DNA from 3 places in the Limnohabitans sp. TEGF003 genome. Region 1 is predicted to be linked to each of the others. Evidence: predicted binding sites of a transcription regulator. Region 1 holds the regulator's gene; each other region holds the start of a gene.
What was found. The regulator LexA, encoded in region 1, represses DNA repair genes until DNA is damaged. The targets are predictions, from matches to a motif close to ACTGTATNNNNATACAGT.
Positions count from the first base shown of each region.

Region 2: ACZ5RT_RS11875 (DNA topoisomerase IV subunit B) is a predicted target of LexA. The motif match lies at 3,329-3,346, and genes of this name have one in related genera.
Region 3: ACZ5RT_RS12340 (VRR-NUC domain-containing protein) is a predicted target of LexA. The motif match lies at 2,777-2,794, and genes of this name have one in related genera.

Region 1 covers NZ_AP029225.1:1,817,471-1,824,599, reverse strand. Annotated here, with positions in the region: gene kdsB (3-deoxy-manno-octulosonate cytidylyltransferase) at 10-786, shown strand; gene adk (adenylate kinase) at 910-1,566, shown strand; gene ACZ5RT_RS09020 (asparaginase) at 1,630-2,598, opposite strand; gene lexA (transcriptional repressor LexA) at 2,674-3,345, shown strand; gene ACZ5RT_RS09010 (hypothetical protein) at 3,466-3,804, shown strand; gene ACZ5RT_RS09005 (D-2-hydroxyacid dehydrogenase family protein) at 3,862-4,869, shown strand; gene ACZ5RT_RS09000 (3-hydroxyacyl-CoA dehydrogenase) at 5,007-6,527, shown strand; gene ACZ5RT_RS08995 (oxepin-CoA hydrolase, alternative type) at 6,552-7,129, shown strand, end outside.
Region 2 covers NZ_AP029225.1:2,442,232-2,449,360, forward strand. Annotated here, with positions in the region: gene parC (DNA topoisomerase IV subunit A) at 1-1,188, opposite strand, end outside; gene ACZ5RT_RS11875 (DNA topoisomerase IV subunit B) at 1,313-3,295, opposite strand; gene ACZ5RT_RS11880 (MFS transporter) at 3,396-4,607, shown strand; gene ACZ5RT_RS11885 (class I SAM-dependent methyltransferase) at 4,877-5,422, shown strand; gene dapA (4-hydroxy-tetrahydrodipicolinate synthase) at 5,533-6,429, shown strand; gene bamC (outer membrane protein assembly factor BamC) at 6,456-7,129, shown strand, end outside.
Region 3 covers NZ_AP029225.1:2,603,673-2,610,801, reverse strand. Annotated here, with positions in the region: gene ACZ5RT_RS12360 (ribbon-helix-helix domain-containing protein) at 1-169, opposite strand, end outside; gene ACZ5RT_RS12355 (5-fold beta-flower protein) at 291-641, opposite strand; gene ACZ5RT_RS12350 (HD domain-containing protein) at 930-1,535, shown strand; gene ACZ5RT_RS12345 (hypothetical protein) at 1,744-1,959, opposite strand; gene ACZ5RT_RS12340 (VRR-NUC domain-containing protein) at 2,031-2,654, opposite strand; gene ACZ5RT_RS12335 (hypothetical protein) at 2,858-4,006, shown strand; gene ACZ5RT_RS12330 (NYN domain-containing protein) at 4,130-5,869, shown strand; gene ACZ5RT_RS12325 (helicase-related protein) at 5,981-7,129, shown strand, end outside.

The DNA of each region.
Region 1 (7,129 bases):
CAATTGACCATGACAGATGCCCCAGCACCACGCGGCTTCACCGTGGTGATTCCTGCCCGCATGGCGTCCAGCCGCCTGCCCGACAAACCCTTGGCCGATATCGGCGGATTGCCCATGGTGGTGCGCGTGGCGCAACGGGCCCTGCAGTCTGAGGCCAGCCAAGTGGTGGTGGCTGCAGACGACGAACGGATCGTGGCCGCCTGTACGACCCACGGCGTGCAGGCCCTGTTGACCCGTCAAGACCACCTGAGCGGCAGCGACCGCTTGGCCGAAGCCTGCCAGCTGCTGGGCCTGCCCGATGACGCGGTGGTGGTCAATGTGCAGGGCGACGAACCCCTGATACCCCCCGCGCTCATCAACGAGGTGGCCCGCGTGCTGAGCGAGCGGCCCGATGCCAGCATGAGCACGGCCGCTCACGCGATCGGCTCGGTCGAAGAATTCACCAACCCCAATGTGGTCAAAGTGGTCATGGATGCCCGCCAGATGGCGCTGTATTTCAGCCGGGCCCCCATTCCCTGGTGGCGCGAGGGTCAGGCGGACTCGGGGTTCAAGGCCTTGCCCAGCCCAGCGCCGCTGCGCCACATTGGCATTTACGCTTACCGGGCCGGTTTTCTGGCGCTGTTTCCCACCTTGCCGCCCGCCCCGATTGAAACCATGGAGTCGCTCGAGCAACTGCGCGCCCTGTGGCATGGCCACCGGATCGCGGTGCATGTGACGCCCGAAGCCCCCGGCCCCGGCGTCGACACGCCACAAGACCTGGCGCGTGTGCGCAGCCTGATCGGCTGAATTGAAAACCAGGGTAGGCGTCGTAAGCCAACTTTGAGCCTGGCGTGATATTCTCAAAAACAATCCGGCAGCGGTCATGGAGCCCGCCCCGCCGACACCATTTCTAACGATAAGGACCTTCCCATGAGACTGATTCTGTTGGGCGCACCCGGCGCCGGCAAAGGCACGCAAGCCACTTTCATCTGCCAGAAATACAACATCCCCCAAATCTCCACAGGCGACATGCTGCGCGCTGCCGTCAAGGCCGGCACCCCCCTGGGCCTGCAAGCCAAAGCCGTCATGGAGTCCGGTGGCCTGGTCAGCGACGACCTGATCATCAACCTGGTCAAGGAACGCATCGCCCAGGCCGACTGCGCCAATGGCTTCCTGTTTGACGGTTTCCCCCGCACCATCCCCCAAGCCGATGCCATGAAGGCCGCAGGCGTCAAACTCGACTACGTGCTCGAAATCGACGTGCCCTTTGATGCCATCATCGAACGCATGAGCGGCCGCCGCTCCCACCCCGCCTCTGGCCGCACCTACCATGTCAAATTCAACCCGCCCAAGGTGGCTGGTGTCGACGACCTGACTGGCGAGCCCTTGGTGCAACGTGCCGACGACCAGGAAGAAACCGTGAAGAAGCGTCTGGATGTTTACAGCGCCCAGACACGCCCACTGGTGGACTACTACTCTGGCTGGGCCAAACAAGACCCCGCCGCCGCCCCCAAATACCGCGCCATTCAAGGCACAGGCAGCGTGGAAGACATCACCGCCCGTGCTTTCGAGGCGCTGGCGAGCTGATTCTTCAGCTCAGCCACCCCCACAAAGCCCCGCCCTGCGGGGCTTTGTGTTTTCAGGGCGAGGTCAGACCTGGCCCATCAAATCCAGCATCAAGCTCACCCGCGCCTTGTAGGCGTTCAGACCTCGTGGGGCTGTCTGCAAAGCGGGTTGCCCCACGATCTGGCCTTCGGCGCAGCGGGTGGCCACGCGCACGGCCACACCTTGGTCCTGCGCTCGGGCGAGCGCCACCCACAGGGCCTGGTGCACCGTGCCGTTGCCAGTGCCCGCCACCACCAGCCCCTTCACACCTGCAGCCACCAAGGCATCCACTTGCCTGGCGTCGGCACCGGCATGGCTGGGCACGACCTCGACCCAAGGCCAATCGGCAGCAGGCTGCCCAAGCGCCAGCTGGGCATGAGCATGCGCCACTGGCCAAGCGCCCGGGTCTGTCCAACGCACAACGCCTTGCTCCACCCAGCCGCGCGGTCCTGCCTCGCCCGAGCTGAAAGCGTCCAAGCGGTAAGGATGGACTTTTTGCACGTCACGGGCGCTGTGGATGCGCCCCGCACAAACGGCCAACACCCCCCGAGCCATCGGGTCGCGTACCACAGCGATGGCGTCGATCACATTTTGTGGCCCATCGGGCGAGAGCGCCGTGGCCGGGCGCATCGCGCAGGTCAGCACCACCGGTTTGTGGGTGCGCAGCAGCATTTGCAAGAACCAGGCGGTTTCTTCCAGCGTGTCGGTGCCGTGTGTGATGACGATGCCCCCCACGTCCGCCTGCGCGAGCCAGTGGACACCACGTTGCGCCAAGACCTGCCAGGTGGCGTGGTCCATGTCCTTGCTGTCGAGCTGCGCCACTTGCTCGCACACCAGCTGATCGCCTTGCAGGGCATCACCCAGGCCCGGCACTGCGTCCAGCAGCTGCTGCACCCCCAGCTGTCCGGCGGTGTACGCCGTGTGGTCTGCGGCGCTCGCGGCCGTGCCGGCAATGGTGCCCCCTGTGCCCAAAACCACGATTTTTTGAATTTTTTTTGCGTCTACCACTTGCACAGCCCTAAAAACTGGTTAAAAATACAGTCACTGGATGAAACAACAGCTTCATCCATTTCCTACAAGGAGACCGCCATGTCCGACAGCCCCAAACTCACCGCCCGGCAGCAGGAAATTCTGGAACTGATCCAGAACACCATCGCCAACACCGGTGCCCCACCCACGCGTGCCGAAATCGCCAGCGTGCTGGGCTTCAAGTCGGCGAACGCGGCTGAAGAACACCTCAAGGCCTTGGCCCGCAAAGGCGCCATCGAGCTGGTCAGCGGCACATCGCGCGGCATCCGCCTCAAAGGCAGCAACCGCAGCGCTTTGCGGGCACCGTCCGACTTGTTCAGCCTCACCCTGCCCGGCTTGGGTCAATTGAGTTTGCCGCTGGTCGGCCGTGTTGCAGCCGGTTCTCCCATTTTGGCGCAAGAGCATGTGGACCGGACCTATCAAATTGAAAGCAGCTTGTTTGCCGAGCCACCCGATTACTTGCTGCGCGTTCGCGGCATGTCCATGCGGGACGCAGGCATCATGGACGGCGACCTGCTGGCCGTGAAATCCACCAAAGAAGTCCGCAACGGGCAAATTGTGGTGGCACGGCTGGGCGATGAAGTCACCGTCAAGCGGCTTCGCAAGACCAGCGGCGGCATCGAGCTTTTGCCCGAAAACCCCGACTACCCCACGATCGTGGTCAACCCCGAAGAGCCCTTCGACATCGAAGGCTTGGCCGTGGGCCTGATCCGCAACACCCTCCTGATGTAAAGCACCTGCTTGTTGCATCAGGTGGCGGGCGCTGGCAGCATGGTTCTGCCAGCCCTGATGCAACAGGCTTCTTCAGCAATCCTGCCTGTGTCCAACCTCCATGCTTTTGAAAGGTTTCACATGGGAATCGCTCTGCTTGCTTTTTCGGGTCTTTTTCAAGGCCTCTCCAGTCTCCACCGTGCATCACCTGTTGCGGTCAAACCGCAACGCAGCAAGGCCTATTTGCGGCCGGTCTGGGCCACACGCCAGCCAGCGTGCGGGCCTCTGGCAGCGCGAAACGCGCCCCAGCCGCAACGCACCCCAGCTGTGGCCACACCCGCCCTGCGCGTTGTGCGGGTGACCGACAGCGATCAACGGGTCAAAGGTGCCGGTCGCATGGTGATTTCAGGGCGCATGGCCGATGTCTGCGCCGAACTGGACCGCCTGGCCGCACTGGAAGCCGCACAGGCCCGCATTTGACCTCCAATGCCGTCCGGCTGACCTGAAGGGGTCGCCTCGTCAAGGCACAATGGAGGGATGAACATTGTGATCCTTGACGACTACCAAGATGCAGTGCGCAAACTCGACTGCGCAGTCAAACTCGAGAACTTCCCGGCCAAGGTCTACACCAACACCGTCAAGGGCATCGGGCAGCTGTCTGTGCGTTTGAAAGACGCAGACATCATCGTGCTGATCCGCGAACGCACCCAGCTCACGCGGGCCCTGATCGAAAAACTGCCGCGCTTGAAGCTGATTGCCCAGACAGGCCGGGTGGGTGGGCACATCGATCTGGCCGCCTGCACAGAACGCGGCGTGGCCGTGGCCGAAGGTGTCGGCTCTCCGGTCGCGCCCGCCGAGCTGACCTGGGCCTTGATCATGGCCGCGGCCCGTCGACTGCCTCAGTACATCGGCAACCTGAAACACGGCGCCTGGCAGCAATCGGGCCTGAAGGCCGGCTCCATGCCCGCCAATTTCGGACTGGGCACCGTGCTGCGCGGCAAAACGCTGGGCATTTGGGGATACGGCCAGATTGGTCAGCTGGTGGCCGGATACGGCAAGGCCTTTGGCATGGATGTCATGGTTTGGGGCAGCGACGAGTCTCGCACGCGGGCCGTCCAGCATGGCCACAGGGCCGCCAGCAGTCGCGTTGCCTTTTTTGAAGAATCCGATGTGTTGTCGCTGCATTTGCGCTTCAACGAAGCCACCCAGGGCCTGGTCAAAAGCGATGACCTGGGTCGAATGAAGCCTACTGCCTTGTTCGTGAACACCTCGCGCGCCGAATTGATCGAACCCAACGCACTGATCGGTGCCTTGAACCGCGGTCGCCCCGGCTTGGCAGCCATCGACGTCTTCGAATCCGAGCCCATTTTGCAAGGCTCGGCCCTGCTCCGCCTGGAAAACTGCATTTGCACACCGCACATCGGTTATGTCGAAAAGAACAATTACGAACTGTATTTCGGTGCCGCGTTCGACAACGTGGTGAATTTCATCAAAGGCACCCCCACCAACATCGTCAATCCCGGCGCCCTGCAAGTGCGTCGCTGAGCCTGTACGCCCACACCTTTTGGTGGGTGAACTCAGGCCATAATCTTGGGTGTTCTTCTGCTGTACAAGCCGGAATCTGCAAACCGCTGGCGGCAATTGTTAGATGCCATATTGAATCCCTTTAAGACTTCTTTTTTATGACCCTTGCATTCTCCAAAGTGGCCATCATCGGCGCCGGCGCCATGGGCCGGGGCATCGCCCAAATCGCCGCACAAGCAGGCAGCCAGGTCTGGCTGTACGACACGCAGGCCGAAGCCATCGCCAAAGCCCGCGACGCGGTGTTTCAGCAGTGGGACAAGCTGCAGGAAAAAGGCCGCCTGACGGCCGAAGCTGTGGCTGGCCACAAAAGCCGCCTGCTGGGCGCTGCCACGCTGCAAGACCTGGCGGGCTGCGAGCTGGTGGTCGAGGCCATTGTGGAAAAGCTCGAGATCAAGAAAAGCCTGTTCAGTGATCTGGAAAAAGTGCTGGCCCCCAGCGCCGTGCTGGTGACCAACACCTCATCGCTCTCGGTCACGGCCATTGCCGCCGCCTTGCAGCGCCCTGGCCAGTTTGCCGGTTACCACTTCTTCAACCCCGTGCCGCTCATGAAAGTGGTCGAGGTCATTGCAGGTCTCAAAACCGATCCGGCCGTGTGCCAGCGCCTGTCCGACTTTGCGCGTCAGATGGGCCACACGCCCGTGCAAGCACAAGACACCCCCGGCTTCATCGTCAACCACGCGGGCCGTGGCTACAGCACCGAAGCGCTGCGCATCGTGAGCGAGGGCATTGCCGATTTCGCCACCATCGACCGCATCCTGCGCGACCAGGTGGGTTTCAAACTCGGCCCGTTCGAGTTGTTTGACTTGACAGCGCTCGATGTTTCGCACCATGTGATCGAAGCGATCTACCACCAGTATTACGAAGAGCCACGCTACCGCCCCAATGTGATCACGGCCCAGCGCCTGGCCGGTGGTGTGGTCGGCAAAAAGGTCGGCGATGGTTTCTACAAATACGTCGACGGTGTGGCCCAAGTGCCTGCCGAGCCGCCTGTGCCTGTGGTCGACAACATCCCGCCCGTTTGGGTCTCGCCCCGCGCGGCACGCCGCATGGAGCTGCTGCAGCTGCTCAAGGACCTGGGTGCCAAAATCGAAACCGGTGCCTCCCCATCGCCTGAGGCGCTGACCCTGGTGGCGCCCTTGGGTTTTGACATCACCACGGTGGCCGTGGTCGAACGCCTGGACCCAGCCCGCACGGTGGGCATCGACATGCTGATCGACGACGCCGCCACCAAACGCCGCGTGCTGGCCACCAACCCTGCCACCCGCGCCGACATGCGCGATGCTGCGCACGCCCTGTTTGCCCGCGACGGCAAGGCCGTATCGGTGATCCGCGACAGCGGCGGTTTTGTCACCCAGCGCGTGGTGGCCACCATCGTGAACATCGCCTCCGACATTTGCCAGCAGCGCATCTGCACCCCGCAAGACCTGGAAACGGCTGTCACGTTGGGCTTGGCTTACCCCTTGGGACCTTTGGCCATGGGCAACCGTTATGGCCCGACCAATGTGCTGGAAGTGCTGTTCAACCTGCAAACGGTCTATGGTGACCCACGCTATCGCCCCAGCCCCTGGTTGCGCCGCCGTGGGGCTATTGGCCTGTCGTTGATGCACACCGAAGACTGACCCGCCCCCACACCAAGGACGCCCATGACCGCCCAATTGCTCAGCACCAGCGAAGGCCAGACCCTGGTTTTGACCCTCAGCAACCCGGAGTTTCGCAACGCCCTCGGCCCCGAGATGTACGCCGCAGGCGTCGAAGCCTTGAGCGTGGCCGAATCCAGCGCCGATGTGCGCAGCGTGGTGATCACCGGGGCCAACGGCATCTTCAGCGCAGGTGGCAATTTGCAGCGCCTGCAAAACAACCGCCAGTTGCCACCCGAACACCAAGCGCAAAGCATCGAAGGCCTGCACAACTGGATCGAAGCCATCCGGACCTTCCCCAAACCGGTGATTGCGGCGGTGGAAGGTCCTGCGGCCGGCGCCGGTTTTTCGCTGGCATTGGCTTGCGACATGATCGTGGCCGCCCGCAACAGCGTGTTCGTGATGGCCTACAGCTCGATTGCCTTGTCGCCCGATGGCGGGGGCAGCTGGAGTCTGTCGCGCGCTGTGCCGCGCCAACTGGCCACCGAGCTGCTGATGTGCGGCGAGCGCATCGGCGCAGAACGTTTGCAGCAGCTGGGCGTGGTGAATCGACTGGTGGATGCCGGACAAGCCCTGCAGCAGGC
Region 2 (7,129 bases), 620 kb from region 1:
GATGGTGGTCTGGCGGAAGCTGATCCACTCCAGCAGCATCTGGCGCAACGACTTCTGGACCGGTTTGCCGTCGATGCCCACCGACGTCATGTTGATCGGCGCAGACGTTTCGAGGCTGGTGTGGGCCAGCAAGGCTGTGATGAGTTCCTGCTGTTCGATGCGGCTGGTCTTGGGCTCGAACACCAGGCGCACGGCGGCGTCTTTGCTCGATTCGTCACGCACCACGTCCAGCACGGCGAGCATGCTGGCTTTGAGCTGGAGCTGGTCGGTGCTGAGCGCTTTTTTACCGGCTTTGACCTTGGGGTTAGTCAACTCTTCGATCTCTTCGAGCACACGCTGCGAGCTCACGCCCTGCGGCAGCTCGGTCACCACCAGCTGCCACTGGCCACGGGCCAGGTCTTCGATCTTCCAGCGGGCACGCACTTTGAGGCTGCCGCGCCCGGTGCGGTAAGCATCGGCGATGTCGCTGGCCGGGCTGATGATCTGACCGCCACCGGGGTAGTCCGGGCCAGGAATGATGGCCATCAGCTCGCTGTCGCTGAGCTTCTCGTTTTTGATCAGGGCCACGCAGGCGTCGGCCACTTCGCGCAGGTTGTGGCTGGGGATCTCGGTGGCCAGGCCCACGGCAATGCCGCTCGCACCGTTGAGCAAGGTGAAGGGCAAGCGGGCGGGCAACTGGCGCGGCTCTTCGGTGGAGCCATCGTAGTTGGGGATGAAGTCCACCGTGCCCATGTCGATCTCGTCAAGCAGCAAGCTGGTGATGCGGGACAAACGGGCTTCGGTGTAACGCATGGCGGCGGCACCGTCGCCATCTCTAGAGCCAAAGTTGCCCTGCCCGTCGATCAGCGGGTAGCGCTGCGAAAAATCCTGCGCCATGCGCACCAGCGCGTCATACGCCGCCGTGTCGCCGTGCGGGTGGTAGCGGCCCAGCACATCGCCCACCACACGGGCGCTTTTGACGGGCTTGGCGGCGGTGTTGTTGTTGGGGCCGCTGTAGGAGAGGCCCATGCGGTCCATCGAATACAAAATGCGCCGCTGCACGGGCTTTTGGCCATCGCACACATCGGGCAAGGCGCGGCCTTTGACGACGGACAGCGCGTATTCCAAGTAGGCGCGCTGGGCATAGGCGCCGAGGTGGTCACCTTCGGGGGCTGCGTCGGTGACGGGGGTTAACAAATCAACAGTCATGGCTTACTTTCAATGACGTATTCAAATTTCTTTCAACCAACCGGTTGAACGCTCTGACCCGGGAACCATTCGGCCCAAGTCAAGCCGGCATGGATGGCCGCGTTCGCGGCCATGACAGTGCCCATCACACATCGATTTCGATGCTGTCGCCGTGCAGTTCCATCAGCTCGCGGCGGGCGGCGGCTTCGCCTTTGCCCATGAGTTGGGTCATGAGGCTTTCGGTGCCCGCGTTGTCCAGCGGGCCCAGCTCGATGGGCAGCAGGCGGCGGGTGTCGGGGTTGAGCGTGGTGTCCCACAGCTGCTCGGCACTCATCTCGCCCAGACCCTTGAAGCGGCTGATGCTCCAAGCGCCTTCTTTCACCCCGTCTTTGCGCAGCTTGTCGATGATGGCGGTGAGTTCCCCCTCGTCGAGCGCATAGGCTTTGGACGCGGGCTTTTTGCCGCGTGCAGGGGCATCGACCCTGAACAGCGGCGGACGCGCCACATACAGGTGGCCCGCCTCGATCAGCTTGGGGAAGTGGCGGAAGAACAGCGTCAGCAGCAGCACCTGAATGTGCGAGCCGTCCACGTCCGCATCGCTCAAGATGCAGACCTTGCCGTAGCGCAGGTTGCTCATGTCGGGGTTGTCGTTGGGCCCGTGCGGGTCCACGCCAATCGCCACCGAAATGTCGTGGATTTCGTTGTTGGCAAACAGGCGGTCGCGGTCCACTTCCCAGGTGTTGAGCACCTTGCCGCGCAGGGGCAAGATGGCTTGGGTTTCCTTGTTGCGGCCCATCTTGGCGCTGCCGCCCGCCGAGTCGCCCTCGACCAGAAAGACCTCGTTGTCGGCAATGTCGCGACTTTCGCAATCGGTCAGCTTGCCGGGCAGCACGGCCACGCCCGAACTCTTGCGCTTTTCGACTTTTTGACCGGCCTTCTGGCGGGTTTGCGCGGCCTTGATGGCCAGCTCCGCCAGCTTTTTGCCGTAGTCCACATGCTCGTTCAGCCAGAGCTCGAGCGCCGGGCGCACAAAGCTGGACACCAGCCGCACCGCGTCGCGCGAGTTCAGGCGTTCCTTGATCTGGCCCTGAAACTGCGGGTCCAGCACCTTGGCGCTCAGCACATAGCTGGCGCGGGCGAACACGTCTTCGGGCATGAGCTTGACGCCTTTGGGCAGCAAACCATGCAGCTCGATGAAGCTTTTGACGGCGGTGAACAGGCCATCGCGCAAGCCGCTGTCGTGCGTGCCGCCTGCGCTGGTGGGGATCAAATTCACGTAGCTCTCGCGCACCGGCGCACCGTCTTCGGTGAAGGCCACAGCCCATGAAGCGCCCTCGCCTTCGGCAAAGCTTTCGCTGTTGCCATCCGCAAAGCCTTCGCCTTCAAACAAGGGGATCACCGGGTCGCCGTTCAGGGTTTGGGTCAGGTAATCGCGCAGACCGGCTTTGTATTGCCACTGCTGGGTTTCCTTGGTTTTCTCGTTCACCAAGGTCACCGTCACGCCCGGCATGAGGACGGCCTTGCTGCGCAGCAGGTGCGTCAGCTCGTTCATGGGCAGGGCGCTGGATTCGAAATACTTGGCGTCAGGCCAGGCGCGCACGGTGGTGCCCTGTTTGCGGTCGCCCTCGCCTGCGGGGCGGGCGACCAGCGGCTCGGTCACGTCGCCGCCCGAAAACACCAACGTCGCCACTTGGCCTTCGCGGTAGCTCGTGGCCTCCAGGCGTTTGGACAGCGCGTTGGTCACCGACACGCCCACGCCGTGCAAACCGCCCGAGAAGCTGTAAGCCCCGCCCTTGCCCTTGTCGAACTTGCCGCCCGCGTGCAGGCGGGTAAAGACCAGCTCGATGACAGGCGCTTTTTCTTCGGGGTGCAGGCCAAAGGGAATGCCCCGGCCATCGTCTTCGATGCTGACCGAGCCGTCGGTGTGCAGGACAACTTTGATTTTTTTGCCGTAACCCGCCAGCGCCTCGTCGGCAGCGTTGTCCAGCACTTCCTGAATGATGTGCAGGGGGTTGTCGGTGCGGGTGTACATGCCCGGGCGTTGCTTGACGGGCTCCAGGCCCTTGAGGACGCGGATCGAGCCTTCAGAGTACTCGTTGGAAGTTTTGACAGTGGATTGGGTGGCCATGGTGGCGGATTGTAGTGGGATTTATGCCGACCCACTGGATGCAAAACCAGTAGTTTTGACTGCCAGCGCCTGCGCCAAGGAGATTGGTTAAAGTCAGGGGATGCAACACAAACCCCTTTCCCTGTTCCAAGTGCTGGCCTGCGGCGCGGCCATCGTCACCCTGTCCATGGGCATCCGTCACGGCTTTGGCTTGTGGCTGCAGCCCATCACCCAAGCCCAAGGCTGGGGCCGTCAAGAATTCGCCTTTGCCATGGCCATCCAGAATTTGGCCTGGGGCTTCATGGGCATTTTTGCGGGTATGGTGGCGGACCGTTTTGGCGCATTTCGTGTCATTGCCATCGGGGCTTTGATTTATGGCGTGGGCCTTTTGGGCATGGCCTGGTCGACCGACCCCTGGGTGTTTGCCCTGTTCACCGGGGTGATCATTGGCACCGCGCAAGCGGGCACCACTTACGCCGTGATTTATGGCGTGATCGGTCGCAACGTGCCCGCCGAACGCCGCTCCTGGGCGATGGGCGTGGCGGCAGCGGCCGGCAGTTTTGGCCAGTTTTTGATGGTGCCCGTCGAGGGCCTGCTGATCAGCCAGATGGGCTGGCAAACCGCGCTGGTCATTTTGGCCGCGGCAGCGATGCTGATCATTCCCCTGGCTTGGGGCCTGCGCGAACCTGCCTTGAACACGCCCGGCCAAGTCAAGCGTGACCAAACCATTGGCCAGGCCTTGAAAGAAGCCTTCAAGTACCCCAGTTTTCAGCTGCTGATGGCGGGTTATTTTGTGTGCGGCTTTCAGGTGGTGTTCATCGGCGTGCACATGCCCAGTTACCTCAAAGACCACGGCCTGGCCCCCCAAGTGGCCAGTTATGCGCTGGCCTTGATCGGCTTGTTCAACGTGTTTGGCACTTACATCGCAGGCACTTTGGGCCAGAAAATGGCCAAGAAAAAGATCCTGGCCTTCATTTATGCAACGCGCTCGGTGGCCATCGTGCTGTTCCTGCTGGCCCCGTTGACTCCGATGAGCGTCTACATCTTCTCGGCCGTGATGGGCTTGCTGTGGCTGTCTACCGTGCCGCCCACCAATGCGGCCGTGGCGCAGATTTTTGGCGTTGCGCACTTGTCCATGCTCAGCGGCTTCATCTTTTTCAGCCACCAGATCGGCTCGTTCATGGGCGTGTGGCTCGGCGGTTACCTGTATGACAAAACCGGCAGTTACGACATCGTCTGGTACTTGGCCATTGCCCTGGGCGTGTTTGCCGCGCTGGTGAATCTGCCTGTGCGCGAAAGCCCGATTCAGCGCCACGCGCCCCAAGCAGCATGAGAACCAACATGCCTGACAGCCCGCCCAACTTAACCAGTGGGAGCGAGCCCCTGCTCGCGAATGCAAGCCAAGCTTCAACCCCCTCTGATCTGCCCCCCCCTTCGGCTGCAGGGGCGGCCTCCCACAGAGCACCTTACAGGAAATCCGGGCTTGGCATCGCGGCCGCCCTCCTCCTGGCCATCACCTTCTGGCTCTATGCCAAACCCGATGTGGTGATCATGCTGTCCGAACAGCTGTGGTCTTGCTTTTGAGTAGACAAGATGGAAGCCATGCACGGCACCGAAAACCCCTCGGCCTGGCTGCAACGCTGGGCCCATTTGATCGCTCCGGGCAGCCGCGTGCTCGATGTGGCATGTGGTGCTGGCCGCCACATGCGCTGGTTGGCAGCGCAGGGCCACCGTGTGCAGGGCGTGGACCGCAACCCCGAGGCGCTGGCTTGGGCCCAAGCGCATGGCGAAGTCATCTGCGCCGACATTGAAAACGGCCCCTGGCCCTTCCCCGGGCAAACCTTCGGCTGCGTGGTGGTCACCCATTACCTGTGGCGGCCGCTGCTGCCCGTCATCGTGGGCAGCGTGGCCCCGGGTGGCGTGTTGATTTACGAAACCTTTGCCGCTGGCAACGAAACGGTCGGCAAACCTTCGCGGCCCGACTTTTTGCTGCAGCCGGGCGAACTGCTGCAAGCGACCACTGGCCTGCGCACCGTGGCTTTTGAGGATGGCTTCGAGCCATCGCCAGATCGATTTATCCAACGCATTGCGGCGGTGAGACCCTTGACTGCGGGCGAAGTGCAACGCTGGCCATTGCATGCCGCTTGACACCCACCCGGGTTTACCCGAGCCTTGCGACCGAAATTCCACTGCGCCCGAGCTCATCAAAGCGGCCTGCAATCGTTAGAATGGGTTCTTTCTGCTCAGAAACACCGGACATGACCACCGAATTTCGCCCCATCCGAGGCAGCATTCCTGCCCTCATCACCCCCATGCTCGAAGACGGCCAAGTGGATTACCCCACTTTGCGAAAACTGATCGACTGGCATGTGGCCGAGGGAACCGATTGCATTGGCGTGGTCGGCACCACGGGCGAGTCGCCCACGGTCACGGTCGATGAGCACTGCGAAATCATCCGCGTATCCGTCGAGCAGGCTGCAGGCCGCGTGCCGATCATGGCCGGTTGCGGTGCCAACTCCACGGCCGAAGCCATCGAGCTGGCCAAGTTTGCCAAAAAGGTCGGCGCCGACTGCCAGCTGCAGGTGGTGCCCTACTACAACAAGCCCACACAAGAAGGCCAATACCGGCACTTCCGCGCGATTGCCGAAGCCACGCCCGACTTGCCGGTGATTTTGTACAACGTGCCCGGCCGCTCGGTGGCCGATCTGCAGCACGACACCGTTTTGCGCCTGGCCCAAGTGCCCGGCATCGTCGGCATCAAGGAAGCCACGGGCAACATCGAACGCGCCCAGTGGCTGATCCGCGATCTGCCCAAAGAGTTTGCGGTCTACTCCGGCGATGACCCCACTGCAGTGGCGTTGATGCTCTGCGGCGGTGCGGGCAACGTGAGCGTGACCGCCAACGTGGCCCCGCGCCTCATGCACGAGCTGTGCATGGCAGCCCTGAGAGGTGATGTGAAAGAAGCCATGCGCATCCAGTTCCAGCTGATGCCCGTGCACAAAAACCTGTTTGTCGAAGCCAACCCGATTCCCGTGAAGTGGGCCATGCAACGCATGGGCCTGTGCGGCCCGACCTTGCGCTTGCCCATGACCGAACTGTCCGAGTCGCAACAACCTGTCGTCGAGGCCGCTCTCAAGGCCAGCGGCCTGATTTGATTTCCACCTAAGGATTGCTTGTGAAATTGTCCCTTCGCTCTACGTCTTCCCAAACGGTGCAACGCACTGCCGTTGTCGCAGCCTTGGCCATTTTGGTCAGCGGCTGCTCCATCTTGGAAGAAGACAAGATTGACTACAAAAGTGCAGCCAAAGCACCCACACTGGAGATTCCACCCGATCTGAGCCAGCTGCGTCGGGATTCCCGCTACGCCATCGAGAGCAACTCGGCCACGGCGTCTGGCTTCCAGAGTGCCAGCGCCCGCGTGGCCGATGCCGGTACTGCCGCCAACAGCCTGGGCGATGTGCGCATGGAGCGCCAAGGCAACCAACGCTGGTTGGTGGTGGCACGCCCTGCCGACAAGGTGTGGGAGCCACTGCGTGAGTTCTGGACCAGCAACGGTTTTGTCCTCATCACCGACTCGCCGGACGTGGGCATCATGGAAACCGACTGGGCAGAAAACCGCGCCAAAATCCCGCAGGACATCATCCGCAGGACTTTGGGCAAGGTGCTCGATTCCTTGTATTCGTCGGGCGAGCGCGACAAGTTTCGCACCCGCGTAGAGCGCAATGCACAAGGCGGCGTCGAGATTTACATCACCCACCGCGGCATGGTCGAGAACTACACCAGCCCGCAAAAAGAGCAAACCATCTGGCAGCCCCGCGCCAGCGATGCCGAACTCGAAATCGAGTTCCTGCGACG
Region 3 (7,129 bases), 790 kb from region 1:
AGTCTGCAAAACGGCCCGCCAGCGCCAGGCAGTCCTGCGGCCAATCGTGCGCCGCATAAGTGCGGATGATGTCCGCCACCCATCGGCTCTTGGAAACCCCATTGGCTTTGGCTGCTTCATCAACCAAGGCTTGGGTGGCATCGTCCAAATACAGCGTGATTTGTGACATGGTTCAACTCCATTGCGACAAAGTATAAGTGGAAGTATAAGTGTTTTGGGGTCGGGATGCCAAATTCAGACGGGCAGCCAACGCTAAACCTGTCCGTCCTGCATAGCCGGGAGCCTCCACCTCACATGAAGAAATAGAAGAACACGATCATCTGCATCCGGCGCAGGCCATCGGCGCGGCCGATCTGGCGGCCTGAGCCGTCGTACAGGCGCTCGCCGTCGATGCGGCCCATCTGCGAGCCCGAAGCGCTGTACAGCCGGTCACCATCGATGCGGCCGATCTGGCGGCCCGATGCGTTGTAGACACGGTCCCCGTCGATGCGCCCCAGTTGCCGCCCTGAGCCGTCGTAAACGCGCTCACCATCGACCCGCCCGATCTGCTGGCCCGAGGCGCTGTAAAACCGCTCGGCATCCACCCGCCCCAACGCACGCCCGCTGCTGTCGTACATGCGCTGGGCAAAAGCGGCAGGCATCAGCAGACTCAGAACAATCAAGGTAACGATCGGAAGAGGTTGGGTATTAGCTGGCATAGGTGGTTTGGGTGGTCAGGGATGGAAATCAGGCCATATAAAAGTGCCAATTTTTTATAGAGGAGTATGCCCATTGAACAAGATGTCGTGCATGCCAGTGGCATAATTAATAGGTGGTACGCGAACTCTCGCAAGCACTCACCACGCAACCCCCAACACATACATATCCCGACCGGCCGCGAGCGCCAGGGTCGCGGTCGGTTGTTTTTGTTTCCTGGCAAAAGGACAACCATGTTGAAATCAGAAACCCCTTTGCTCTCTCCACGCTTTGCGCTGGCTTTACAGTTTGCCAACCAAATCCACGCGACCCAGGCACGTGGCGGAAGAGGCGCTCCCTACATCAGTCACTTGATGGCCGTCAGTGCGCTTGTTCTGGAATATGGCGGTAACGAAGATCAAGCCATTGCGGGGCTGTTGCACGACGCGGCTGAGGATTGTGGCGGGCGGCCAATGCTCGATACGGTCCGTGTCATGTTTGGTGATGAAGTTGCCGACATTGTCGAATGCTGTACCGACACGTTTGAAACGCCCAAGCCGCAATGGCAGCCGCGCAAACAAGCCTACATCGACCGCATGCGCGAAGAGCCACACAACGCAAGACTCGTCGTGACGGCAGACAAGTTGCACAACCTCAGCAACACCTTGCGCGATATCCGCGCCAAGGGCGCTACGGCCTGGAAAAACGAGATGGCTGGTAGTGCCAACAAAGCCGCAGACAAGCAAATTTGGTATTACAAAGGGTGCCTGCAGTCCCTGTCAGATGGTTGGTCTAGCCCACTGTTGGGTGAGTTCAGTCAGGCGGTGACCGAACTTGAGTCTTTGATGACCAAGGCTTGACTGCGAGGCCTACCCCACTGGGCCCGCTACACACTGGTTTTTCACCATGGCCGCGTGAAGTTGGGTTGGCGTTTTGCAATAGTGAACGTCGCGTCGGCATTGGTCGCAAAACCGCACCGTCGATGTCGATGTCTTTGTCAACGAATCCCAAGTTTTCGGACACTCAAAGCGAAATTGGCAGTTTCGGATTTCCAGCGACATGGGGCATTCACTTTTTGTCAGCGCCCTTGGCAAGCGCCTGCACTTGATCCACCAGTGCGGCCAGCCCGCTGTCAGCCCCCGCTGAACGCTTGATCTGTGCAGCCACCGACTGGATCGCATCCATCAGTTCCGGCGATACCGCTGCCGCTTCACCAGCATTTGCAGCTTGGTTGGTGATGTTCTTCGCCATCGAAATGATTTCGTCTACGGATTTTTTGCTCATGTTCTACCTTTGTGAAAGTGGACGGAGGTTGCCCGGATCTAGGCTCAGTGCATGACCCATGGCACTGTTCTTTATTTCAGTGTCGAAGCGCGTTCCTTCAAGCGCAGCACCCTGGCGTGCAAGCCCAAACCATTGAGAAAGGCAATTTCATCCAACTGGACTTGGGATGCTGGCTCCTCGGGTTTTTTGACCTCCACAAACCGGGCTATGGCTGGTTTGCCTGTCGAAAGTTGTATGGCATAGACAAACAAGTCAGGCACCCCCGATAAACCAGCGTGTGCTGCTGACAGATGCTTATTCAGAATCGCTTGCAGACGACTGGGGCCGCATACAGCAAACAGCGTGTGCAAGGCCTCGGGCGCAGGTAATGCCAGGAACGCCTGTCGCAATGCAGGTCGCTTACGCGCAATGGCTTGGGTCAGCTCAGCCAGTGACATGCTGCACAACTGTTTGGCGTCCTGGCCCAATGCCTTCGACACGGCACGCCAGATGGTGGCACTCAGCCTGGTGCCAGAAAACCGGTAACCGTCAAAGCGCCTTTGCCGCCACCTTCGGAGCACCACTGTTTCTGGCACCGCAGACAACGTGCCCTGACCCTTGGGGTCGACCAGGTAGTACACGCGGTTGCCCCGAGATTCACGCCCATGAACGATGTGGCTGATGCGCAAAGAGGGTTTGACTTCGGTTTCTTTCATCTCGGGTCCAATGAGTGCTGTTCCTTTTTTAGAAGAACACAAATCTGGGCACTTTGTCAAAAATGACATAAATGACCCAGAGATCCAAGTCTCTGAATCCTCGCGGTCAATGCCATCGGGGCACTGTATTCATGCACAGGGCTCAAGGCTCAGGGCGAGAGCTTTCATGCCCATACGATCCATTTGTCGAAAAAGGATTCAGCATGCTCCCCGGACCCATTCTTCTGTACCGTTGCACCGCCTGCGATGGCTTGTTTTCTCGCCGAACCCTCAGTTCAGGTAACACGCTGGGTGCGCAATACCGCTCTGACGGTCAAATGAAAGCCCGCATGTTGCCGCAGACACCGCCGTTGGTGGTCTGCCCACATTGCCATGAGCTGTTTTGCATGGCGGGCGCACAGCCTGCCATTTCGTACAGAAACTATTTCCCTGGTTTCGGCTTTGTAGAAAAGCCCACGCCTGAGGCTTTGGCCAGCAAGAAAGCTCAAGAAGCCTTGGCCGAGCAATACCGGGACGTCCCTCGTTATGAATTGGCAACCCGCAGTCAGTGCACCCATTACGTCCACAGTCATGACATCAGTGCCCACCCAGAACAGCTGCGCCTGTATGCATGGCACCGCGTCAACGATGAGCGGATGGACTCTGGCCCAGATGAACTTGATGCCGATGAGAAAGTCAATTTGCTGGCTTTGTTGGAACTGTTGACCTCTGACAGCGATTCCCAAATTTTGCTCAGAGCAGAAATACTGCGTGAGCTAGGGCACTTCGACGAAGCTGCCCAGTCGCTGGACCATGACTTTTCAGATGATTTTGCAGCCAGGGCGGAACAAATCATGCAGGCGATAGAGCGCCAAGACGAGCAGCCCTTTGTCTTTGAAACCACCCACAACGATGGCGATATTCACTTTGAATGGGCATGGCAGGCCCGTCGCATGAAGACCCAAATGCCAGATCTGCCCGATCAACCCATGGTTCCACCCTTGTTTCACATCGGCAACCGTGATTGGTGGGTCAAAGTGTTGGGAATGATGTCGCACAACTGGGCCTTGATCGAGCCGCAGACCAACGGACAAGCCACGGTGTACTTCTTTCACGATAAGGGCATGACGCTTAGGCCCAGTGGTTTCAAAAGGGCCGACTTCAGCAACCGCAGTGCCGTTGTCGATGCACTGCAGTTTGACGACGTGCACCAGGCGCAGCGAGCCCTGAAAGCCAACGACTTTGACCGACTGAAGGCAAAACCCGGGCCTTGGCTCGACTTCGTACCCGAGTGCCACTTTTGGGATGCCAGGGCGACGGAGGAGGGGATTTATTCCAAAAAGGGATACTGGCGGACAACTCATGAAAAGTGAAATTCCCTCGACCGACAGTCCTTTATTGAATTCGCATGTGCTTAATGCCATCGCGTCATACCTATCCAGACGAGAATTGAATCTTGTCCAAAATTGACATTTTTAGAGTGAAAGCTATCCGAGATGATCGTTGACGACCACACGCTGGACGATGAAATGCTGACGTTTTACAAAAACGCAGTAGATGCCATGCCTGATTCGCTCTTGATCACGTCAGCTCGCAAAATGCCTGAACTGCTCAACGGGCTTAAGCAAGACAAACCCAACGTCGATCAGCTTCGTCAACGGGTGACGGCCAAGTTGCAGCTCAAAACACCACCGCCTCCAGTTTTGGATATTCTTCGGTCCGCTACGCTGTCTGAGTCTTTGATTGACGTTCTCAGCGAAAAAGCCATCAAACTTGGCCTTGTCTCACTGCTCGATCATTTTGGCCGCTTGCCCATATTGGCGGCCATGCTGCTCGACGCGCGTGAAAGTGTGCGTGAGCTGGCCCAGGCTGAAATGGCAAAGCCGCCGAAAGCCAAAGTTGCCACCAAGACCAAAGAGGAAGAGTTATTCAAGAACCGCTTCAAACCGTTGCTGGAGACTTTGCGCCCGATTCTTGAGGATGTGCCTTACGAAGTCCCTGCGCCCCGCACAGTTACGGTAGCCGCAGCACCTATCTTGACCAAAGAACAGCAAGAGCGGGACATCGTTTCCAGCACCCTTTATCGCCAACTCCAAAAAGAGCGAAATTTATTGACAACGGAGCGAGACAAGCTCCAAAGCCAGGTCAACAAACTCATCGCTGACCTTGCGGGCCAAACCCGATTGGCCAGTGAACGCAGCGTCGATTTAGTCGCCATGCATTCACAGCTCAACCAGCGGGTGGCACAAGGCATTGCCGACGGACTCAAAAATCGCCTTGCACCTTGGCTTGAATCCTGCGAAAGCTTGGCCAATTGGTCATCCAACAGCAGCAGTCGACTGACCAGTGCGCAGCAGTTGCTCGCCCGGCAGGCTCAGCAAGACAAACGTTACGGTATTCGGTCTCAGGTGGCCGAAGAATTGGCCCAAGCGCGTCATTTGCTGGCGGCACTCAAAACTGCCCAGGAAGAATCCCTTCGCCCCTTACCCCAGCTTTTGGACGAAATCCGGGCATTGGCGGCCCATATTGAAGCGACCGAAGCGCGACTGAACCAAACCAGCCTCCAGCCGCAAGCACCCCAATTGCGTCAATTGGCTCAGACGCTACAAACAATGCAAGACATCGATGCCTTGCAAGCTCATAAAAAAGCGATGGAACGCACCATGCTGACTGAGTCCTGGAGCATGACCATGTGCCAACAAGCTTATGCACTCATCAATCGACAGATCATGGCCATCTATGCCATGCATCACCCTGACCCAAAAGACTTGGCACCCCCCGTTACCGCCAGTCAGCTCCTTGAAGACTGTCTGCTGAATGCCCGACCATGTCGGCTACTGATTGACGGCCATAACCTTTTGCCCAAGCTCAAGCCCATCATTGGCGGCGACTATTTTCGCGAAGGGCAGGGCCCAAACGCCAAAGCCAGGGCTTTGCTGATTGATCGCGTCAAGACTCTGGCTGCGATTCACCCGCTTTTGCAAGCGGATATTTGGTTCGATGGGCCAGATGACCAACATTGGAGCGAAACCGACAACCTCAGGGTGTGGTTTTCTGGGGGAAAGGGCTCAGACCGAGCCGATGGTCGGATTCTCGAAAGTCTGCAATCTGAGGTCTATCGAGGCAGTCAAAGCCCGCTTTTGCTCGTGACCGAAGATCGTGAGTTGCTCCAGCAGGCTCAAGCGCTCGGCGCTGTTGGTGTCTCGCCATTAGAGATGTGGTCCATGGTTGGCTGATTTGAAGGTCAAGTACATTGGATAATATTTATAAATGCTTCAAAGTAATTCAAATTCAGTTGCTATCGCCATGGTCTGAGACGGCAAAAGCATAAAAATCCGACCTTAAAAATGGAACTCCTAGACAACATCAACCGTCTGCTTGGCGATGACCTCAAGCAGACACTCAAGCCCGGCGTGCGCCTCAAGGTCGCTGCATCGTGCTTTTCGATGTACGCCTACGAAGCCCTCAAGTCCGAGCTACAGAAGATTGACGGCCTGGATTTCATCTTTACCGCGCCCACCTTCACTGCCAGCGAGGTGACCGACAAAATTCGCAAGGAAAGACGCGAATTCCACATTCCTAAGCTTGACCGCGAACGTAGCCTTTACGGCAGCGAGTTTGAAATCCAGCTTCGAAACAAGCTGACCCAAAAAGCCATCGCCAAAGAGTGCGCGGATTGGATTCGCAGCAAAGCCAAGTTCAAGTCCAACCACACCCAGTCGCCCATGCAGCAATTCGCCTGTGTTCAGGGTGGGGCATCTGGTACGTCTGACACGGCTTACATGCCGCTGCACGGCTTTACCGCCGTGGACCTTGGCTATCAGCCTGGCAATGCCGTATCCAACTTGGTCAACAAGATGGACGAGCCCACCTTCACGGGCACCTACCTCAGCTTGTTCGATCAAATTTGGCAAGACCCCCAAAAACTCCAGGATGTGACGGCGCAAATTTGCGACCACATCGACTCGGTCTACCAAGAAAACTCCCCCGAGAGCATCTATTTCTTGATGCTCTACAACATCTTCAACGAGTTCCTTGACGACATCAACGAAGACGTGTTGCCCAACGACCTGACGGGTTACCAAGACACGCTGATCTGGAAAAAGCTCTTCAATTACCAGAAGGACGCGGCCACCGGCATCATCAACAAGCTGGAAACCTACAGCGGCTGCATCTTGGCCGACAGCGTCGGTTTGGGCAAAACCTTCACCGCGCTGGCGGTGGTCAAGTATTACGAGTTGCGCAACAAATCGGTGCTGGTGCTGTGCCCCAAAAAGCTGGCCGACAACTGGCTCAACTACAACCGCAACCTCAAGACCAACATCTTCTCCAAAGACCGGTTCAACTACGACGTGCTCTGCCACACCGACCTGAGCCGCACCAGTGGCGAATCGTTTGGCACGCCGCTCAACCGCATCAACTGGGGCAACTACGACCTGGTGGTCATCGACGAATCGCACAACTTCCGCAACAACGACGTTTTCAAGGATAAGGAA